2 regions of the Proteiniborus ethanoligenes genome follow, and region 1 is predicted to be linked to the other one. Evidence: riboswitches for the same ligand, from Rfam matches in the RefSeq annotation. Region 1 holds a riboswitch; the other holds the start of a gene.
The links. Region 1 has a riboswitch for cyclic di-GMP ahead of BLV37_RS03690 (transglutaminase-like domain-containing protein). Riboswitches for the same ligand answer to the same signal wherever they lie in the genome.

Region 1 (10,019 bases):
ATCCTCTGGTAGTGGCATTTCATTTGGTTCAAAAACTGTCTCTTCATAAAAACCTTCTTTTTTTCTAAAATCTTCATATTTTCTAGTTATTACATATAAAACTAACAATATTGCAAAAGATATAATAATAGCCCCTATAAATCCAAATACATCTGGTAAATATACTTGTGCTCCTATTTTACCTATGGATGACTGTGCAATTGAATCTCTTAAAGCGTGACCTGGTATAGTAAATAAAACGAAAAATGGTAGAGCTATGGCAGAACGAATTTCTCCTTCCCCTAAATCACTAAGTGTACCTGATGCACAACCTCCAGCAAATATCATTCCGATTCCGAAAAGAAATCCTCCAAGAATAGTAGAGATATTAAACATGCTTACAGATTGGCTTCCAGGGATAATCAAATCTGAAGAAGCGGCTCTAAATTGTGGTACTGCTCCTTTTGCTACAGCTGCCCATTGTATACCTGCTGATGCAACCATAGTGATAGCAAACATTATTAAAAGTACTTTAGTAAGGCTACCTTCTCCTGTAACATAAATTCTTTTGATTCCGCCTGCAAAGCCATATCTTGAACGAGAAAGTATGTATCCTAAAACCACACCAGTAATAAGAAACAATGTTAATTTGTTATCAGTTTGACTTAAGAACTTGCCAAAAGCTGAAGTAATTGCAATGATACATAGTGCAATGATTAATTGAGTTTTATTGATTTTGGCTGTAGTTTGCATTTTCATTCCCCTTTCATTGTGTTTTTTTTAACATTTTCTTTGTGTTTATTATATAACAAACAATCCCCTTTCTATAATTAGCTTTTCTTATGCAGTATTAAAGATTTTGAAGGTGAATAAAAATATTATATTTTTAAGGCTGTACAAAAGCCAAAAAAACCACTGGATTTTACCAGTGGTTTTTTTATATTCACTTTATATGGTGATTTTTATATTCATTTTAATATTGCTTTTCTACAGTATATTCTTTTTCGCTTTTTATCATTGAAGTAGCTGATTTTCCCTTTTTCATACTAGCGTCATATGTTGTATCTATGATTATCCACTCATTAGTGTCTTTTAAGTAAACTTGATTCCAAGCATGATATGCTTCTATATCATTTTTCCTTCCCATTACTAGTTTTGTAGGTACATCTACGCTTCTAAGCATTGCTGCAAATAGTGCTGAATAATCATAACATATTCCCTTTTGCTCGTTTAAGGTACTATCTATGGAAGGTATATATCCTGCTTGTACACTTACAGCTTTTTCATTATCATAGCTAATGTTATTTACAATGTAATTATATATTGCTATTACTTTTTCATTATCATTTTTTGCACCCTTAGTTAATTCATTAGCTTTTTTTATAGCGTCCATGTTTTCGTTCCAGTTTACGATTTGGCTGGATTGTAAGAATACTGTATTAGCATTTGATAGCTTTAAATTTATCTCTTCTTTTTCAACTTGTCTGTATTTATTACCATCTACATTTTCTAAAATGGAAACTGTATATTTACCATCCCCAAGCTGTAGTGGAAAACTATTGTATGCTTTTATATCGTAAGTATATTTTACATCACCTTTACTGATCATTACTTTTGTTGCTACATCTTTTTTTGGTGTATAATTTATGCTTATTAACCCACTCTCTAATTGGCTTTTGTCTATATTTGAAGTTGAAGCGAAAGCCACTGTGGAAGATAATATTATTGTAGCAATTAGTGAGAAGATTACTAGATTACGCTTTAACATAAAAAACTCTCCTTTCGGTAACTGGCTGCCATCTTATTTCTAAGGAAGGCCCTTTAGCTTTGCGCCCCTAGCTTTCGCTAGGTTTGCCTTTATCGGTGAAAAGTCACTGATAAAAAATTACATTTATTTTCTTGATTTTACCATAGCTTGTCCTTTAAAAAAATAATCCAAAAGTCCTATTTTTTCTAGGACTACTCTGTCTATTGTTTAGTCAATAATCTTTCCTTTTATTATCAATCTATGGGTCGGATTAACCATAGGATGACATGTGATCAAGGTTATTTCTTTATCCTCCTTGTTATTATTTAATACCCATACATCTTCTGGATAAACATATAGCTTTTCTGTTACTGTATATTTATATTGATTATCTCCACTATCTACTTCCACTATGTCTCCCAGCTCTACTTCTTCTAATCTATTGAAGTTTCGCCCATAGCTGCGGGTTCTATGTCCTGCTATGGCATAGTTGCCTACTTCTCCTGCTTTCCCTGTATTTTCTACACTAGCTACAGATGTTTTTAGATTTTTTTCTGTAGCGCCCTTAAGTATGGGCTGGTTAAACTTTATTTTATTTATTTTAAGTATTCCTTCCATGTTTTTATTTATATATTCTTCTTTTTCTTTTGCTGCTTTAGCTGCTCTTTCTCTAGCTTTTTCTTCTTCTTTTCTTTTTTCTTCAGGATCCTCTTTTGTTTCTCCTTCTTCTCTTGGTTCTTGTGGACTTGCTTCCATATGTAGATTGCTATCTTCATCTAAATTATATATTTCATCATTTTCTATTTCTATATCATCTCCACTATCTATGACCGCCAAGCTCTGCTGCCATTGTTCTACGAGTTTAGCCTGCTTATAATCTACATATAGCTCTGATGCTTTGGGATATGCAGCTAGTAACAAGCCTATAATTATAATAATCCACGATAGTATTTTTCTCTTCATTTTATATCCTACCTTTAAATCTTGTTTGTCGAGTTTGAACCGTTAAATAAACATATGTACTCAATGGGTTCGGTATTTAAAAGGCAGAGACTTTGTAATCTCTGCCTTTTATACCGTTTCCCCTATAGCCCTACGGCGCCCCTTTACTACAGCACTATTTTTCTATATTATTTTTCTTCTTAGGAATACTCCTAGAAGTACTAGTAATAATCCTGTAAGATAATATCCTAATTTACTGCCTTCTCCAGTTTTAGGTAATACTGTACCTAATGGTACATCTTCTACATCTATTTCTATAAATATTTCTTCTTCTGTTCCGTCTGGGTGCTTAATTATTATAGTAAATCTGTCTTTTCCTACAAACCCTGGATTAGGAGTATATTTCCACCTTCCATCTTCATCGATGGTTACCGTCCCGTTTTCAGGCGGATTCTTAACCTTTGGATCACTTCCCTCTGGAACTTCTACTTCTCCTTCCTTTGGGGTTTCCTTTGGAGTTTCTTCCTTAACTGTAGGTTGCTCCTCTGGAATTGTTGGTTCCTCTGGGTCTGTTGGAACTGTTGGCTCTTCTGGTTCTGTTGGAACTGTTGGCTCTTCTGGACTTGTTGGTGGCTCTGTTGGTTTTTCTGGGTCTGGCTTCGGTCCTGGACCTGGCCCTGGGTCTGGGTCTACTGGTGGAATCCTATAATTTATTTTCTCAACTTTAGTTGGCTCTATCTGATTCTCATTGATCTCAAACTCTACTGGTGTCTTATCTAATCTATATCCAGCAGGAGCTTTAGTTTCAATTAATTGATAACTACCAGCTTCTAAGTTTTCTAAATGAATTTCACCATTTTCATCTGTTGTTAAATCTTCAACATCAATCCCTTCAACAACTTCATATTCCCCATCTAGTCCTTCTTTCCTTAGTTCAAAGATTGCGTCCTTGAGAACCTCGGATTTGTTCCAATTGTATTTTGTTAACTTCACAGAGTAGTCCTTCTTTATGTTCTCTATAGGTCCTACTGTGACTTCTTTACCATTTGTACCCTCTCCATCTAATACTACTGTTATTGAAGTAGTATTTGGTACATATTCATCAAGTGCCTTCGTCTCTAATATAGTATAGGTGTCGTATGGTAAATTATTGAATGCTAGAGTACCGTCCGCTTTAGTGGTTCCAGATGCTATAACAGTATCGCCTTTTTTAAGCGTAAACTCTACTCCTTCTAAGGGAGTCTTAGTATCTGGTTCTCCTTCAACTACGCCTACCTTTGTGAGTATTATATTACCTTCGCCGCGAATATTTTTTGCTGTTACTGATGTGATGGTTGTTTGATTTTCTTCGATTTTAAAAGATATTGTATAGTTTTCTGGTAATAGATAGTATTCTGGTGATTTTACTTCCTTAAAGTAATATTCATCTGGTTCTAGATTATTTATTGAAATTTTGCCATCAATATTTGTTGAGATACGTCCTTCGTCTCCTATGTCTTCACCTTTTTCATTTTGCTTAACATGTGTCCCATCGGTTTTATAAAGTTCAAACACTGCTCCAGATAACCTTATATTAGCATCACTTTCATCTACTTTAGTTAGCTCCACTGCTTGATGAATTTTTTCGTTTTGTACTACTTCCTCTTGTTCAGGTAAAGCAATAGTTATATTAATATCTTCCGAATAACCTACATATCCTGATGGTGCTTTTGTTTCATTCAATATATATGAGCCATATTTTATATTAGTAAATTTGGCTATTCCATCTGCATTTGTTGTTGCAGTAGCTATTATATTCTTAGAGTTATCATAAAGGGTAAACTCTGCACCGGGTAATGAATTATTGTTATCCTTATCAATCTTTTTGACGATTAGGTCGCCTTGCTTGGTATTGGTTATATTGCCTAGATCAATTATTTCTATATTTTCAGCCTTAATTTCAAATTCAATATGCCCTTCATCTAACCAATATCCTTCTGGTGCTTTTATTTCCTTTAGATAATATTTACCTGTTGGTAAATCATCAATAAGGATTATACCATTCACATCTGTTGTAAGTTTCCCTATTATATCATTTTCATTTCTATCTTTTGTAACAGGTATTCCATCGTGTTTGAAAAGTTCAAATTCTACACCAGCCAGCTTTATACTAGGTTCTTTTTCATCTATCTTTGTTAATTTGAAGCCTTGGTTTATTTTTGTATTAGTTAATTCAATAACTTTTGCTTCGTTACCTGATAATTTAATGTCAGTGTCTGTCCCCATTGTAAATGGTTGGTCTTCCATTTTTATATATCCTGCTGGTGCTGATACTTCTCTAATAAGGTAAGTACCATATCCAACACTGTTAAATACAAATTCTCCATTCTCTTCTGAAGTAGCTTCCCTGATTATATAATGATTATTTCCTATTTTCTTTATTAGCTGGAATTCAACATTCCCTAGGTCCACTTTATTTTCTGTTGCGTTATCATATCCAACTTTCTTGAACTTCACATTTCCTTTTTTAGATGAAGAAGTTGCGTCTGAAAAGCTAAATTTAAATTTTTGTTCTACTTTAGAATCGTTATCTTGTCCTTCACCTGTATCCTCAGATCCTTCGTATGTGATAGTAGCTTCATTAGTAAAGGATTCATTAGTATTATTTGCTTCTAGCACTAATGTTTTATATTGTACTTGAACTGCCTTTCTTTCGGGACTAGATAGATTTCCTAAATCTAAAGTAAAACTTCCTTCCTCATTGTTTAGCGTTGGTGCAGGGTTTGGGCTAATCCAAGAACCATATGTTATACTCCCATTAGAAGCTATTTTAATTTCTCGTACTCTAATTGTATCTGGAAGAAGCATTAAATTATTAGAAGGTATGTCTTTTAATGTAACCATTCCAATATTAGAAAGTGATTTATTGATATCTATTGTCCAAGTCAGCACTCTATCACTATTTGAGCTTGCATTCCCTGAAACTGATTTTGATATAAGGTGGTTTGCATTATTTACTGTTACAGGTTTAGATTCTAAGGTATGAGTCGTGGTATCTTTAGTCTTAAAGGTGGCAGTGTTTGTATATTTACCTTTATCTTCATCATTCTGTTCTGCTTGTTCTCCTGTGCTGAGCCCAATTATATTGTCGGAGTCCCTAGTTTCATATTCTATATAATATGCTTTATTGTTCTTTCCACTCTCTAAATCACTTTTAAATGTTAGTGTATATCCTGTGCTTTTACCATTTGTAGCATTATATGATACTGTATAATCTGTTTCCGCTATTAGGTTACTAGGATCTCCCTTAGTCCCTTTAGTATCATCGGATCCATAAGGTGTGAAATTATATATCTTTAATGAATCTGCTACTATGTCATGACCTGGTCCAAGAGTGTCTGTTAAAATCGCTCCTTGGATATCCTTTTTATTGAAGTTTACTATTATACCCCAAGTAAATGTTTGGGTACTGTAATTATAGTTACCTTCCTTCCTACCGTTGTTTGTAGTTGTTGTTTTAGGTTTATAGCTATCGGATACAGTAACAGTATAATCTCCCCAAGTAGCTGTCGCAGTATTTTTATATTCACTAGCGACTTTACCATCTTCACCTACAGCATATTTAGTTTTATAGGTTATTGTTGCAGTTTTGCCTTTTGTAATATTGATATTTGTTATAGTGAAGCCTTTGGTTGAGTCAGAATTAGGTGTTATAGTATGTCCAGTTGATTCAGTTATTGTTATGGTTCCCTCAAGGCTTTGCTCACCAATACCTGTTACCGTATCTTTTGAAGCAAATACATCTGCAAGTTTTAAGTTGGTGATATCAGCATTATCTGCTTTAATGGTGATTTTCCAAGTTAGTTCTTGATTTGCTAAGTCTAAAGTATGAGATTTTTTTAAAATATTTTGTCCTACTGTATAGCTTTTAGAATCTTTATGGCTCCCTGCATTTACAGTATTGGTTACAGTAGCTGACGGACCAGTATAGAAGTCTTTATCATATTTAGCTTGGTATACTATTCTATATGCATCTGTAACAGGACCATCAAATTTTAATTTAAAGCCTTTTACATTACTTTCTTCATCCTGGACTGTAGTAATAGTATAGCTTGGACCGTTAGGATTTTCTCCACCTGAAAGTCCTCCTATTTCTGTTCCTGTATCTACTACATTTCCATTCGCATCAGTACTCATTTTATATACTTTGATAGAACTTGTATCAATATTATGGGGTCCTGATAGAGTGTCTACAATGTTAAATTCCCCTTCTCCTGGCTCCGGTATACTTGCTAGATTATAGTTATATCTAATCTCCCAGTTTGACTCATAGTTGTCACCACTAATTCGAATTTTTTCAAGTGCTTTTCCATAGGTAATGCTTTGGGAACCTGTAAATGTCTCTGTGGTAAATCCTGGGCTAGTCAATGTTGCCGTATTTTTAAATTCTTGAGGTCCAGAAGGTGAATCTTCAATTACCTTTGTTCTATAAGTAATTTTATAAGCATACTTACCAATCAAGGAATTTATGGGAAAGTTCGTATCTGTTGAAACGGTTGTTCCAGCCCCCATCTCATCTATTACACCACTTAATCCAATATCATACCTTGCAACATTAACTGAATTCTCTACAATTATATGGGCTGGTTTGCTGCTAGGCACATCTGTAATTGTTGCATTGTTTAAAGCTTTACCTGCTTTATTCACCCAAATTACCCAGTCAATATATCTTTCACCATCTATGATAGTTACTCCAAGACTTTCCTTTGACATCTTTTCATCTTTTGTCTTAGGCTTAAAGGTTAGTTTTATAGTCTTAGTCCCACCAGCTTGACCTGGAGTCGGAATCTCTATTTTTTGTTCTAAATCATCCCCACTAAATCCAAACTCTGAAGAAAAGTTTAGTGTAACTATAACTTCATTGCTTATATGATTTAAAGGGTCTAAATCTTCAGATAAATAAACCTTTACCTTTCCACCTTCATATTTGTAACTAAATTTTGGCTCTCCTACATCTGGTGATGTATATCCAGAAAGATTGCCAAAGTCTTTTATAGCAGTTGGAAAATCAAATTCAAAATAATCTCCTGTTTTATACAGATAAGCATCATTCTCTAAATTTACATTAAATACTATTGTAAACTTCGCTTCCTGTTTCTGCTCAAGTTCTAAGGCTTCAATTGTTGTTTCATCTGCTGTTGCAAGGTCTATTCCATTTACCACCAAGCTGAAAGATATCATCTCACTAGGTATGTATACTGCTTCTGTTACTGTTTCTCCCCCTTCGCCATTCATCACCTCAGCATAGACATATTCTGCTACAGGGGCTGCTATTTGAAGCAGCATGGCTAGGATAATCATCATGATTATCTTGTATTTACTTTTATTAAAAAGCATATATTTCCTCCTTTCTTTCATAATCTCAACCCCGTTTTTATTTAAATAAGTATGTATTTCGACAAAATACATACTTATTTAATAGTATCTAATGCCAATGGCATAAGATATGCTATAGTTGCTTGAATCTATTCCTTTTTTTTGCCATTTAAACTTTGGGGATAAGATCCTAATTTACTGAAGGATTAGCCATGTTTACTGTGTTTAACTAAATATTCCATTGGATTATCAAAAATAAAGCCAGCTTCACATTGTTATAATGAAGCTGGCTAATAAAACTATTCCTATTTAATTTTTTTCTCTAATAATACTAGCTCTACACCATGTACTGGAACAAATAGTTTATCTTTATAGTCTCCCTCTATTTCTGAATACTCCACAGTCATTTTAGGCATTGCTTTTCCTTTAAGGTATTTTAGTTCCTCTTCTGTCATGTTTTCTGGCGCTCCCATGTCTATCCATGCATCTACTACTGACCCATGCTCTCTATTCAACTGGTATCTTGTTATTTTATAATAGCCTGAAAGTCCAGATATACATAGCTTTACTTCCTTTGTAGGCTTGTCTTCAAAAACTAAATATCTTTGCGTGTTAGTAAGTGCAGAGGTATCTCCGCTTGAAAACAATTCATCTAAATATGCATAGTTATAAGCTAAAACTTGAATATCTTCATCTCTTTTCGTTATTACGTATTCCTGGCCTTGTCCTATTATTCTATTTCCGAGCTTAGACAATAGATAGTAAGCAAAATAAGATGGTTTTTTTAATCCTTCTTTGTTTATCAGCCCAAAGCCTCCATGGAAATGGGATATGCCTGCCTTAAACTCCTCCATTATATCTGTAAATGTCCAATGTCCTATAAAATCAACATTTCCTATGTTCTCCAAAATATTGCTTATAATAAATGTGGCAGAAAAGCATGTATCATTAATTAGATTTCGACAATATGTTGAAGCATTCCACTCTGTTATGTGAAGTTCTGGTTTTTTTATTAAATATTTGTTTATTTTGCTGTTAGCTGAACTTAAAGTGTCATGAGTGTGATTTTTATCATAATAAATCCTTTTAACAGAACCCCATATGGACATTAAATCTAAAGGTTCTTCCTTTTGTATGGCTTCAATCATTATCTCCTCAACCTCTTCCTTTGACGAAAAATCCTCTGGATAAATGTGCAGGGATATAAAGTCTAAGGGAGCATTATTGCTATTACAATAATCTAAAAAATCCTCAAGCCAGGTTCCTTCCTTTACAACCTGATGAGTAATGGAAGGACCTCCTACTCTGAATTTAGGAGAAATGGACTTTATGGCTAAAACAGTTTCTTTGTAAAAATTAAAATAGCTTTCCTTGCCACCAATCCAAAATACATATTCCAGTTCTGGCTCATTCCATACTTCAAAATACCAGGTTTCTACTTCTTTTAGACCGTATCTATTAATGCAATGCTTTATGAATTCTTTTACTAAATCTGTCCACAATTTAATATCCTTTGGCTGGGATATATTTGCATTCCACCAAAAGATAGTTTCGTCTGAGCTTTTTATCTCTGAAGGCATAAAACCTAATTCAACAAAGGGTTTAATATTTATTTTTTTAAAAAAATCAAAGAGCTCGTCAACATAAGACCAGTTGTACACTACATTACCATCGTTGCCAATATTATATACCATCATTTCATCTGAAAATATGCCATGAAACCTTATATATTCAAATCCAAGTTCGTCCTGCAGCTCTTTAAGCTGATTCTGCCAGCCTTGTCTTAGTCCCTCTGCTGCCCTGCCAAAGCTAGTTAGCTTTTTCCAATATGGCTCTAAATATTCTCCTTCCTCATTTGCCTTTGCAGATATGGTTTCAGTACTTGTAGGTGCCATATTATGCTTTTGTGCTTTTTTATCCATTAAATCTAAATATTGAAATAGGCTTTTAAATGCAGCACTTCTATCTACATCTAAATAAGTTTTGCTCCTTACCT
Region 2 (10,019 bases), on a different contig from region 1:
AAATATGCAGAAGTTGTTGAAGGCTTAAAAGAAGGAGATAAGGTTATAACTGGAAGCACAGCAGACTTATTGCCAAGTCAGCATATTAAATCAAATGACCCAATACTTCCATCAGGTGGAGGAGAGAACAATGATGGTAACAATGGTGACAATATAGATGGCAATAATAATTAAAGGAGGATATAGCAATGAAAGAAAAAAGAGGCATATTTTCCTTCTTTATTAGAATATGGTTTACAGCTAAAATGGCTGCCCATGGAATACTTTCTAACCCTTTGAGATCTTTTTTGACTATTCTAGGAGTAGCCATAGGAGTTGCTTCAGTGGTTAGTCTTATGGGTATAGGAGAAGGTGCTAGACAATCCGTAGTAGAGCAATTTGAAAGCTTAGGCTCTAATGTAATTCAAATTAAAGCACAACATTCATCAATTGAATTTGAGCCTGAATTAGCAGAGGAATTAGTTGAAAGAGTTCAAGGTCTTGATATGGCAACACCTGTAGTAAATACTAAGGCTGTTATGAAATGGCGCAGAGCAAGAGGATCTGTAGATGTTGTAGGAGTAAATAGTGATTTCCATAAAATAAGGGACAATGAACTGCTTTCTGGGAATTTCTTTACTAGTCTACATGTAAAACAACGCTCTCCAGTAGCAGTGCTTGGATATAATATGGGAGTAGGTCTAATGAAAGGAAGAAATCCTGTAGGACAGACTTTTACATTAGAAGGCCAAACCTATAGGATTGTAGGAGTCCTTGAACAAAAAGGATCCGGTAATGCAGAAGGAATAGACGATAAAGTAATTATCCCTTATACTACTGCACTGAAAATTGCAGATAAAAGAAAAGTAGATCAAATATGGGGGAAAGCTGCTTCAAAAGAAGAGGCAGATTTAGTAGTAGTTCAGCTAGGCAGGATATTTAAAAGAAGGCTAGGCTTAGATCAAACAGCTCCAGCAGGTGGCTCTAATGGAGGAGAAGAAACCATAGATGGTGGAGGAGCAGTATTTTATGGTGGAGGATTTTATTATGATGATTATTACTATGACGAACCTTCTCAACCGGAGATACCTAGTAGCGGCGAGGATTTAATAACCATAACCAGCCTAAATCAGCTAGTTGAAGAAGCAGATAATGCAAATAGAGTTATGACATTACTTTTAGGTGGTATAGCTGCAGTATCCTTGCTAGTAGGTGGATTAGGTATTATGAATATAATGCTAGTTGCTGTTACTGAAAGAACAGAGGAAATTGGGCTTAGAAGAGCAATTGGAGCAAAACAATCAGACCTACTGTTGCAATTTATACTAGAGGCACTATACCTTAGTGCCATAGGTGCAATAGCAGGTACAGCATTAGGTGTATGGGGACTCAATCTATTTGAAAACTATGGCTTTAGTACGGCCATAAACTTCCAAGCCATAGAAATAGCTACTATAGTTGCACTATGTTCAGGGTTGCTTTTTGGAGTATATCCTGCTATTTCAGCATCCTCATTGCCACCAGTAGAAGCATTAAAAAGACAATAAAAGCAAAAAAGTTGGAGTGTCATTTTTCTCCAACTTTTTTTATGCTTTTCAATATATTGTTTATAGTACTTTAGTCTGATATATTATATAATAAATACATTAATAAATTCATAAAAAATTTTTAAATACGAGGAGATGAAGGATGAGTATAAATGCTGATACAAGTCTTTATTGCTTAATAGGAAACCCTATTTCAAAGAGTCTGTCCCCATTAATACATAATACTATTTTTAAAGAGTTAGATATAAACGCTAAGTATTTAGCACTTAGAGTAGAAGATTTAGAAAAAGCAGTACATGGGATTAAAGCATTAGGAATAAAAGGCTTCAATGTTACTATTCCTCATAAGATAAATATAATTAAATATCTCGATGAAATAGATGAAAAAGCTAAAATAGTTGGTGCTGTAAACACAGTATTAAATATAGGTGGTAAGCTAAAGGGCTTTAATACGGATGGAGATGGATTTATTGAATCAATGAATAATAAAGGATATAGTATAGAAGGCAACAAAGTAGTTATGATTGGTGCTGGAGGTGCTGCTCGTTCAATAGCTGTTTCATTGGCTTATAAAGGCATAAATGAGCTGCTAATAATAAATAGAACTATTGAAAATGCATATGACTTAAAGTCCTCCGTTCAAAATAAATTTCCTCAGCTCAAAGTAAAATGCTATGACAGTGTACAGGACAATGACCTGTTTAAAAATACAGACTTATTAATTAATACTACTTCTATAGGCATGTATCCACATGTTGATAATATACCTATTTCACCTAGTTTATTTTCTAAACAAACTATTTTTTATGACATAATTTATAAGCCTGAAATGACGAGACTATTGTTAGAGGCAAAAAAGCAGGGGTATAATATTATTAACGGAATAGACATGCTTATTAATCAAGCTATTTATTCTCAGATTATATGGAATAGTAACTTATTTGAACATAGAGTAGATTCAGAATTGTTAGTTAAAAAAATAACTAAAAAAATTCAACTGGAAATTTAGCCAAATACGTATTATTAACACTGAATATTTTTTGTAGAACTAAAGAGGAAAATACTTTTTTATGTAGAATACATAATTAAATTTACAGATTAGGTCTTAAGGCCTAAAGACAGAAGGTGAATAATTTGAGAAAAAGCTTAAGATTGGGAGATTTATTATTAGATGCTGGAAAAATCAATGAAATTCAGCTTAAAGAAGCACTAGAACAGCAGAAAATAATAAAGACAAAACGTCTAGGTGAAGTTCTTATAGACATGGGTTTTCTAAGGGAAGATGATATTTTAGAAGTATTAGAAAAACAATTAGGAACGCCAGCTATAGATTTAGGAAAATATAAAATAGATCCTAATGCAACTGCATTAATACCTGAAAATATTGCCAGAAGATATGATTTGATTCCTATTGGTAAAAGTGATGGGAAGCTTGTAGTTGCAATGAATGACCCCCTTAATATATTCGCAATTGATGATATAAAGCTACTTACAGGCATGGATATTAAAATAGTTATTTCATCGAAAACAGTAATACTAAAAGCAATAAACAAGTTTTATAGTCAAGAAAGCACTAAAAAAGCTTTAGAGGAGTTTGAAGAAACATATACACCTAGTAGTATAGAAGATTTTGATGAAGAAGATTTAACCGAGGTTAATAGTGCACCAGTAGTAAAACTAGTAAATTCAATCATTAGTCAAGCTATTAAGATGAAAGCAAGTGATATACATATAGAGCCTTCTGAAAAAAACATAAGAATTAGATATAGGGTAGATGGAGATTTACAAGAAATTATGAATCTATCTAATAAGAGTCTTATGGCTATAGTTACTAGAATAAAAATTATGGGAAGAATGGACATAGCAGAGAGAAGGATACCCCAGGATGGTAGAATAGAAACTGAAATAGAAGGTAGAGATATAGATATGAGAATATCTACGCTACCTACTGTTTATGGAGAAAAAATAGTAATAAGGCTTTTAGACAGAGAAGGTTTCAATTTTACAAAGGAAGATTTAGGTTTTTCAGACTATGATCTTAAAATCTTTAATAAAATACTAAAACAGCCTTATGGGATTATTTTAGTAACAGGGCCTACTGGAAGTGGTAAAACTACTACCTTATATACAATACTAAAGGATTTAAATAGAGAAGAGAAAAATATTATCACTGTTGAGGACCCTGTAGAGTACAAGCTAAATGGTATTAATCAAGTTCAAGTCAATAATAAAGCAGGATTAACCTTTGCAAATGGGCTTAGATCTATACTAAGACAAGATCCTGATATCATCATGGTTGGAGAAATAAGAGACTCAGAGACTGCTGAGATTGCCGTAAGAGCATCTATAACAGGACATTTAGTTTTATCTACTCTTCATACAAATGACACAGCTTCTACTGTAGTTAGACTTATTGATATGGGAATAGAGCCATATTTAGTTTCTACTTCAGTTATTGGTATAATCTCTCAAAGATTAGTTAAAAAATTATGTCCTGATTGCAAAATTCCTTACAAGCCTAATTCTAGAGAGAAATCTATTTTTGGATTAGACGAGGCCCAGGATTTTACTCTCTACAAGCCTTTAGGATGCAACAAATGCTTTAAAGGATATAGGGGGAGGATTCCAGTTCACGAGATAATGTACATAGACCAGGATATTAGAAAGCTTATAGATAGCAGAGGTACTACAGATGAAATCAAAGACATGGCTATTAAGAGCGGAATGACGACTTTAAATGAATCTGCATTAAACCTGGCAACTAAAGGTACTACTTCATTAGAGGAGGTCTTTAGAATAGGATATACCTTAGATTAGGAGGAAAAACAAAGTGGAATTTTTAGAGCTGATTAACGATGGCACAGAAAAAAAGGCTTCAGATATACATATTACAGTGGGCTTACCTATTATTTATAGAATCAACGGAAATCTAATAAAGGTAGGAGAAAGCATTTTAAAGCCACAGGAGACAGAAGAAATAGTAAGAAAATTATTAAATGAACGGCAAATAAATGAATTAATTGATAAAGGTGAGCTAGACACTTCATTCTCAAGTCCTGGCATTGGAAGATTTAGGATAAACATTTTCAAACAAAGAGGAAGCTATTGCTTAGCCATAAGAATCATACCTCTTGAAGTACCTACAATAGAGGAGCTAGGATTACCGGATGTAGTTAGAGATTTGTCTAGATTAAATAGAGGCCTTATACTAGTAACTGGACCAACAGGCAGTGGTAAATCAACTACATTGGCTTCAATGATAAATCTTATAAACAGTGAAAGAAACTGCCATATACTGACATTAGAAGATCCAATTGAATATTTGCATAAGCACAATAAAAGTGTAGTAAATCAAAGAGAAATAGGTACAGATTCCTTAAATTTTGGAAACGGGTTGAGAGCAGCTTTAAGGCAGGACCCAGATGTTATCCTTGTTGGAGAGATGAGAGATCTAGAAACCATTAGCATAGCCCTAACTGCTGCAGAAACAGGGCATCTAGTATTATCTACCTTACACACCATAGGTGCTGCTAAGACCATAGACAGAATAATAGACGTATTTCCACCTCATCAGCAGCAGCAAATAAGAGTGCAGTTTTCATCTGTAGTGCAAGGTATTATATCACAGCAGCTTTTACTTAAATCAGATGGTAAGGGCAGAGTAGGAGCCTTTGAAGTTATGATAGCTACACCTGCCATTAGAAATCTTATAAGGGAAGAAAAATCACATCAAATAGATACTGCTATTCAAACAGGGGCCAAGTTTGGAATGCAGACAATGGATAATTCATTGTTAGGTTTATACAAAAAAGGCTTGATTAGTGGAGAAACAGCTCTAAATCAATCCGTAAACCCTGAAATGATTAGTAGATATATATTATAATCAGGTGGTGAAAACATGCAATACAAATATAAAGCGGCTACAGAAAATGGACAAGTTGTAGAAGGCATACATGATGCAAATGGTGAGCATGAAGTTTTGGCTATGCTTAAAAGCAACGATTATATTCCTATATCTATAGAGTTAAATAAAGATAGCAGCTCCAGTCCTTCAGTACTTACACCAAGGGTTAAGAAAAAAGACATAGCAGTATTCTGTAGACAATTTTACACTATGCTTAATGCTGGGGTTAGCATAGTTAAAAGCTTAGATATATTAGAAAAACAGACTGAAAATAAGCTTCTAAAAAAGGTATCAGGAATAGTGTATGGGGATGTACAAAAGGGCTTAACCTTATCAGAAGCTATGAAAAAGCACCCTAATGTGTTTCCGAGCCTATTGATTAACATGGTAGAAGCTGGAGAAGTTAGTGGTAACTTAGACACCATAATGGAAAGAATGTCTAACCATTATGAAAAGGAAAATAAAATTGAAAATAAAATAAAAGTAGCCATGGTTTATCCCATAGCTTTAGGTATAGCATCTATAGCAGTAGTAATATTTTTGCTTGTGGCAGTTATGCCTACCTTTGTAGGTATGTTTGAAAGCAGCGGGGTAGAGCTACCAGGTCCAACAAAGCTACTCTTAAATGTAAGTGACTCTCTTCAAAACCATTGGTACATACATCTTATAGTAGTATTAGCTATGGTTTTTGGCTTAAACTATTTTAGAAAAATGGATTCTGGAAGACTGTTCTTAGATGGTTTAAAGCTACGCATACCCATCATTAAAAGAGCAAATACAATGATAATAACATCAAGATTTACTAGAACACTATCTACCTTATTATCTAGCGGTATTCCTTTACTCCAAGCCATGGAGGTAGTGGCAAAAATAGTAGACAATAAGCTAGTAGGCAATAGACTTGAATATTCTAAAGAGGAAGTTAGAAAAGGAATTCCATTATCAAGAGCCATAAAGGATATTAATATATTTCCACCAATGGTAGATTCAATGATAAAAATAGGCGAAGAATCAGGTTCATTAGATGATATATTAAACAAGAGTGCAGATTTTTATGATGAAGAGGTAGAGACATCACTTCAGAAGATGGCAGCAATGATGGAGCCATTGCTCATAGTTTTCATGGCTGTAGTAGTAGGGTTTATAGTTATTGCCATGGCGTTGCCTATGTTTGATATGGTCAACACAGTACAGATCTAATGACAATAAAAGCCTAAGATAAAAGCAAATTTTGCATTGACAAGCCTTAGGAACTTAAATATTATTATGTAGGTATTATTTAAATAAGGGCAAAACTACTGAAAAGTAGCGACGCAAAGCTAGAGTCTAAAGCTACACCCTGTGGGGTAGCCATGATCGTTCAGCTGCATAAATAATTAAATATTATTTGTGCAGCTTTTTTTATCTAATAAAGAAATATTAATAAAATATTTTGAAAGGTGGTGGTTTAGGAAAGTAGAAATTAGTGTATTTATATAAATATTTAAAAATATTAAACAAGGGGGAACAAAAATGTTCGAATTTATTTTAAAACAATTAAAGAGTAAAAAAGGCTTCACATTAGTTGAGTTAGTAGTGGTAATTGCTATATTAGGTATTTTGGCGGCTATTGCGGTGCCTAGGTTAGGTGGGTTTAGCGATGGTGCTAAAAAAGCAAAGGTTGAAGCAGAACATAGACAATTAATAAGTGCTATACAAATGTGGCAAGCAAATTCTAGTGATGTGGATAGTTTTCCAAGTAATTTAGATGCTCTAAAAGATTATTTTGATGATATTGAAAAAGTTAAAGAGACAAAACAAAAAGATGGATCAACGCTTGCTCATGCAATTGACTCAGATAAAAAGACATTAACTTCAACATGGGATCCAGACACTAATAATAAAATTGAATGGGTTTATCCGACTCCTGCTGGAGATTAAATAGAGACTAAGAGAATGCGGGGGACTAGGACAAGGTGACAGAAACCACGTCCCAAAACATAGTTTTAAATATCACAATATAGGAATGACTCACTTTTCCTCATCCTAAACTGATACTCAGAACAACAGTATAATCATAAGGAGGCTACCATGTACATACTAATATTCATATTTGGAGCTATAATAGGCTCATTTCTAAACGTATGCATATATAGAATACCTAGAGAAGAGTCTATAGCCTACCCACCATCTCATTGTCCTAAGTGTAGCACTTCATTAAAATGGGTAGATCTTATACCCATACTTAGTTTTTTAATACAAAAAGGCAAATGCAGATATTGTGGGGAGAAAATCTCCCCTCAATATCCAGCTATAGAGCTGTTAAATGCAATTATTTATTTAATTATTTATATTAAGTTTGGATTTACATTAGAGTTTTTCTTTTATTCAATATTTTTTTCTATACTCATTATAATAGCTAATATAGATTTACAGCATATGATTATTCCTGATATTCTAATTGCTTTAATACTAGGAACTGCAGCCATATATAAGCTTATATCCTATTTTAAATACGGAGAATCATTAGATTTATTAAATAGCATTGGGGGACTATTATTAAGCTCCCTATTATTTATCGTAATTATAATAATTTCTAAAGGCGGAATGGGAGGAGGAGATGTGAAATTAATAGGCTCTCTAGGGTTTATTATAGGTATCAAGAACATCTTTCTTACTATATTCCTATCCTTTATACTAGGCGCAATTATATCAATAGTATTATTAATTTTGAAAATAAAAGGGAAAAAGGACCCGATACCCTTTGGACCCTTCATTATATTGAGTTTTTTTACTATAGTTTTTCTTGGTGAACAGTTGATTAGCTGGTATATAGAAGTATTTTTAATTTGATGATGCAGAAACAAAAATTTATTGTATTGGATGTATGATAATATGAAAAATTTAAACAAGTTAATAAAATCTAATGATGGAGCAGCATTAATAGTAGTAATTGTAGCTTTTTTAGTTATTATAATATTATCAGCTTCAATATTATTTTTGATGAATACTAACTTAAGACAGGCTAGACATCAAGAGCACATGATAGAAGCATATTATTTAGCATATTCAGGTATTGAGATGGGATATGCTGCATTAATAGCTAATGGCGATGAGCTTTTAAATGATTTTATAGATGAATATAATAATAATTCTAGCTATATAAAAGAAGAGAACAGTATTATCTTTGGAGAAGGGAAAATAAATATCCTCATTAGTGGCTATGAAGAAAAGGATAATTTATGGATAAGTATTAAATCTACAGGGATATTAAATCAATCAGGGATTAGTACATCAATGTCAATGTCATTTCTAGCTGACAACAAATCAATTAGAAAATGGGAAAAATAAATTTATGAGAAGGCTGATTGGAATGAAAAGAAGCAAAGGGTTTACATTAATAGAATTAACAATAGTTTTAGGCTTAATCGGGATAATCATTGGAATTGGATTTACCTTATTTAATTTTGGTAACAAAGCTCATAAAATGAGTGCAGAAGAATACCAAATCCAGTCAGAAATGAGGATAGCTTCTGCAAAGATAAATAACTATCTAAGATATTCTACAGCTGTATTTACATTACCTGAACTAAATGAGGACAAGCTTACGGAAGGATGGAATTATCTGGCTTTAAGTGAAGACAATAAAGAGATTGTTGAATATATATATGATCCAAATACTAAAAGTCATAAAACAAATGTAATAGTTTCAGCCCAAGAGAAACTATCCTATAATTTAAATTTTAAAAAAGAAAATCCTTATTATATTGACAAACTATTAAAATTTACTCTTGAAGGATTTATTGAGGGAGATAATAAGAAAATAACTATTGATTCTGAGGTAGAAGCATTAAACGCATTACAGGTAATAGATAGGGGAACTAAAACTAGTTTATCTACCGTATTAGCTTTTAGGGATGATGATAGACCACTAGCAGCAGAGGCTGCTATAGCAATGGTATTAGATAAATCAGGCAGTATGGATAAGGATTTAAAAGGAAACACAACGTATAATGCTGATAATAAAAGAACTACATTATTAAGAAAAGAAGCAAATAGATTAATAGAAAACTTTAGTGAAATGCAAAATATTTACTTAAGCTTAATACCTTTTTCTACAAGTGCTAACTTCCCAGTTCCATATGATAATTCAAGAGACTTTTTTAATGTCTATGAAAAAAAGTCTGAGCTTCAAAGTAAGGTAACAGGAGAGAATAAAACTACAGATTTTTTATATCCCAATGGCGGAACAAATACTGGGGACGGAATGAGAAGGGCATATTATAAAATTAATGAATTCAATAATGATCCTCATAAGAAAGATATAGATAAATTAAACTATATGGTTATTTTAGTTGATGGTGTTACTACTTTTGCCAGTGTTATTAGCAATACCAATAGAAGTTATTTAACAACAGATGGCAATATTAAAGAAGGATACCTTGACAGAACTGATCCTAGAGATTTAAATGGACAAGTAGTAGGCAATGGAAGCACCCTTGATACTAAAGGAACTGAATATGTTAAAAAGATTGGCAAGATGATTAAGGATGATAATATAAAGGTATATGTAGTTGGATTTTCATCAATAAGCTCTGAATTAGATAGTG

Region 2: another riboswitch for cyclic di-GMP. It lies ahead of BLV37_RS00715 (type II secretion system protein); the one in region 1 lies ahead of BLV37_RS03690 (transglutaminase-like domain-containing protein).

The regions. Positions count from the first base shown of each region.
Region 1 covers NZ_FNQE01000006.1:34,526-44,544, forward strand. Annotated here, with positions in the region: gene BLV37_RS03685 (YeeE/YedE family protein) at 1-738, opposite strand, end outside; gene BLV37_RS03690 (transglutaminase-like domain-containing protein) at 953-1,747, opposite strand; cyclic di-GMP riboswitch class I at 1,761-1,845, opposite strand; gene BLV37_RS03695 (class D sortase) at 1,955-2,689, opposite strand; gene BLV37_RS03700 (SpaA isopeptide-forming pilin-related protein) at 2,852-8,044, opposite strand; gene BLV37_RS03705 (GH39 family glycosyl hydrolase) at 8,329-10,019, opposite strand, start outside.
Region 2 covers NZ_FNQE01000001.1:146,002-156,020, forward strand. Annotated here, with positions in the region: gene BLV37_RS00685 (efflux RND transporter periplasmic adaptor subunit) at 1-174, shown strand, start outside; gene BLV37_RS00690 (ABC transporter permease) at 189-1,526, shown strand; gene aroE (shikimate dehydrogenase) at 1,669-2,535, shown strand; gene BLV37_RS00700 (GspE/PulE family protein) at 2,652-4,343, shown strand; gene BLV37_RS00705 (type IV pilus twitching motility protein PilT) at 4,357-5,409, shown strand; gene BLV37_RS00710 (type II secretion system F family protein) at 5,425-6,630, shown strand; cyclic di-GMP riboswitch class I at 6,709-6,802, shown strand; gene BLV37_RS00715 (type II secretion system protein) at 6,943-7,350, shown strand; gene BLV37_RS00720 (prepilin peptidase) at 7,501-8,262, shown strand; gene BLV37_RS00725 (hypothetical protein) at 8,305-8,760, shown strand; gene BLV37_RS00730 (vWA domain-containing protein) at 8,783-10,019, shown strand, end outside.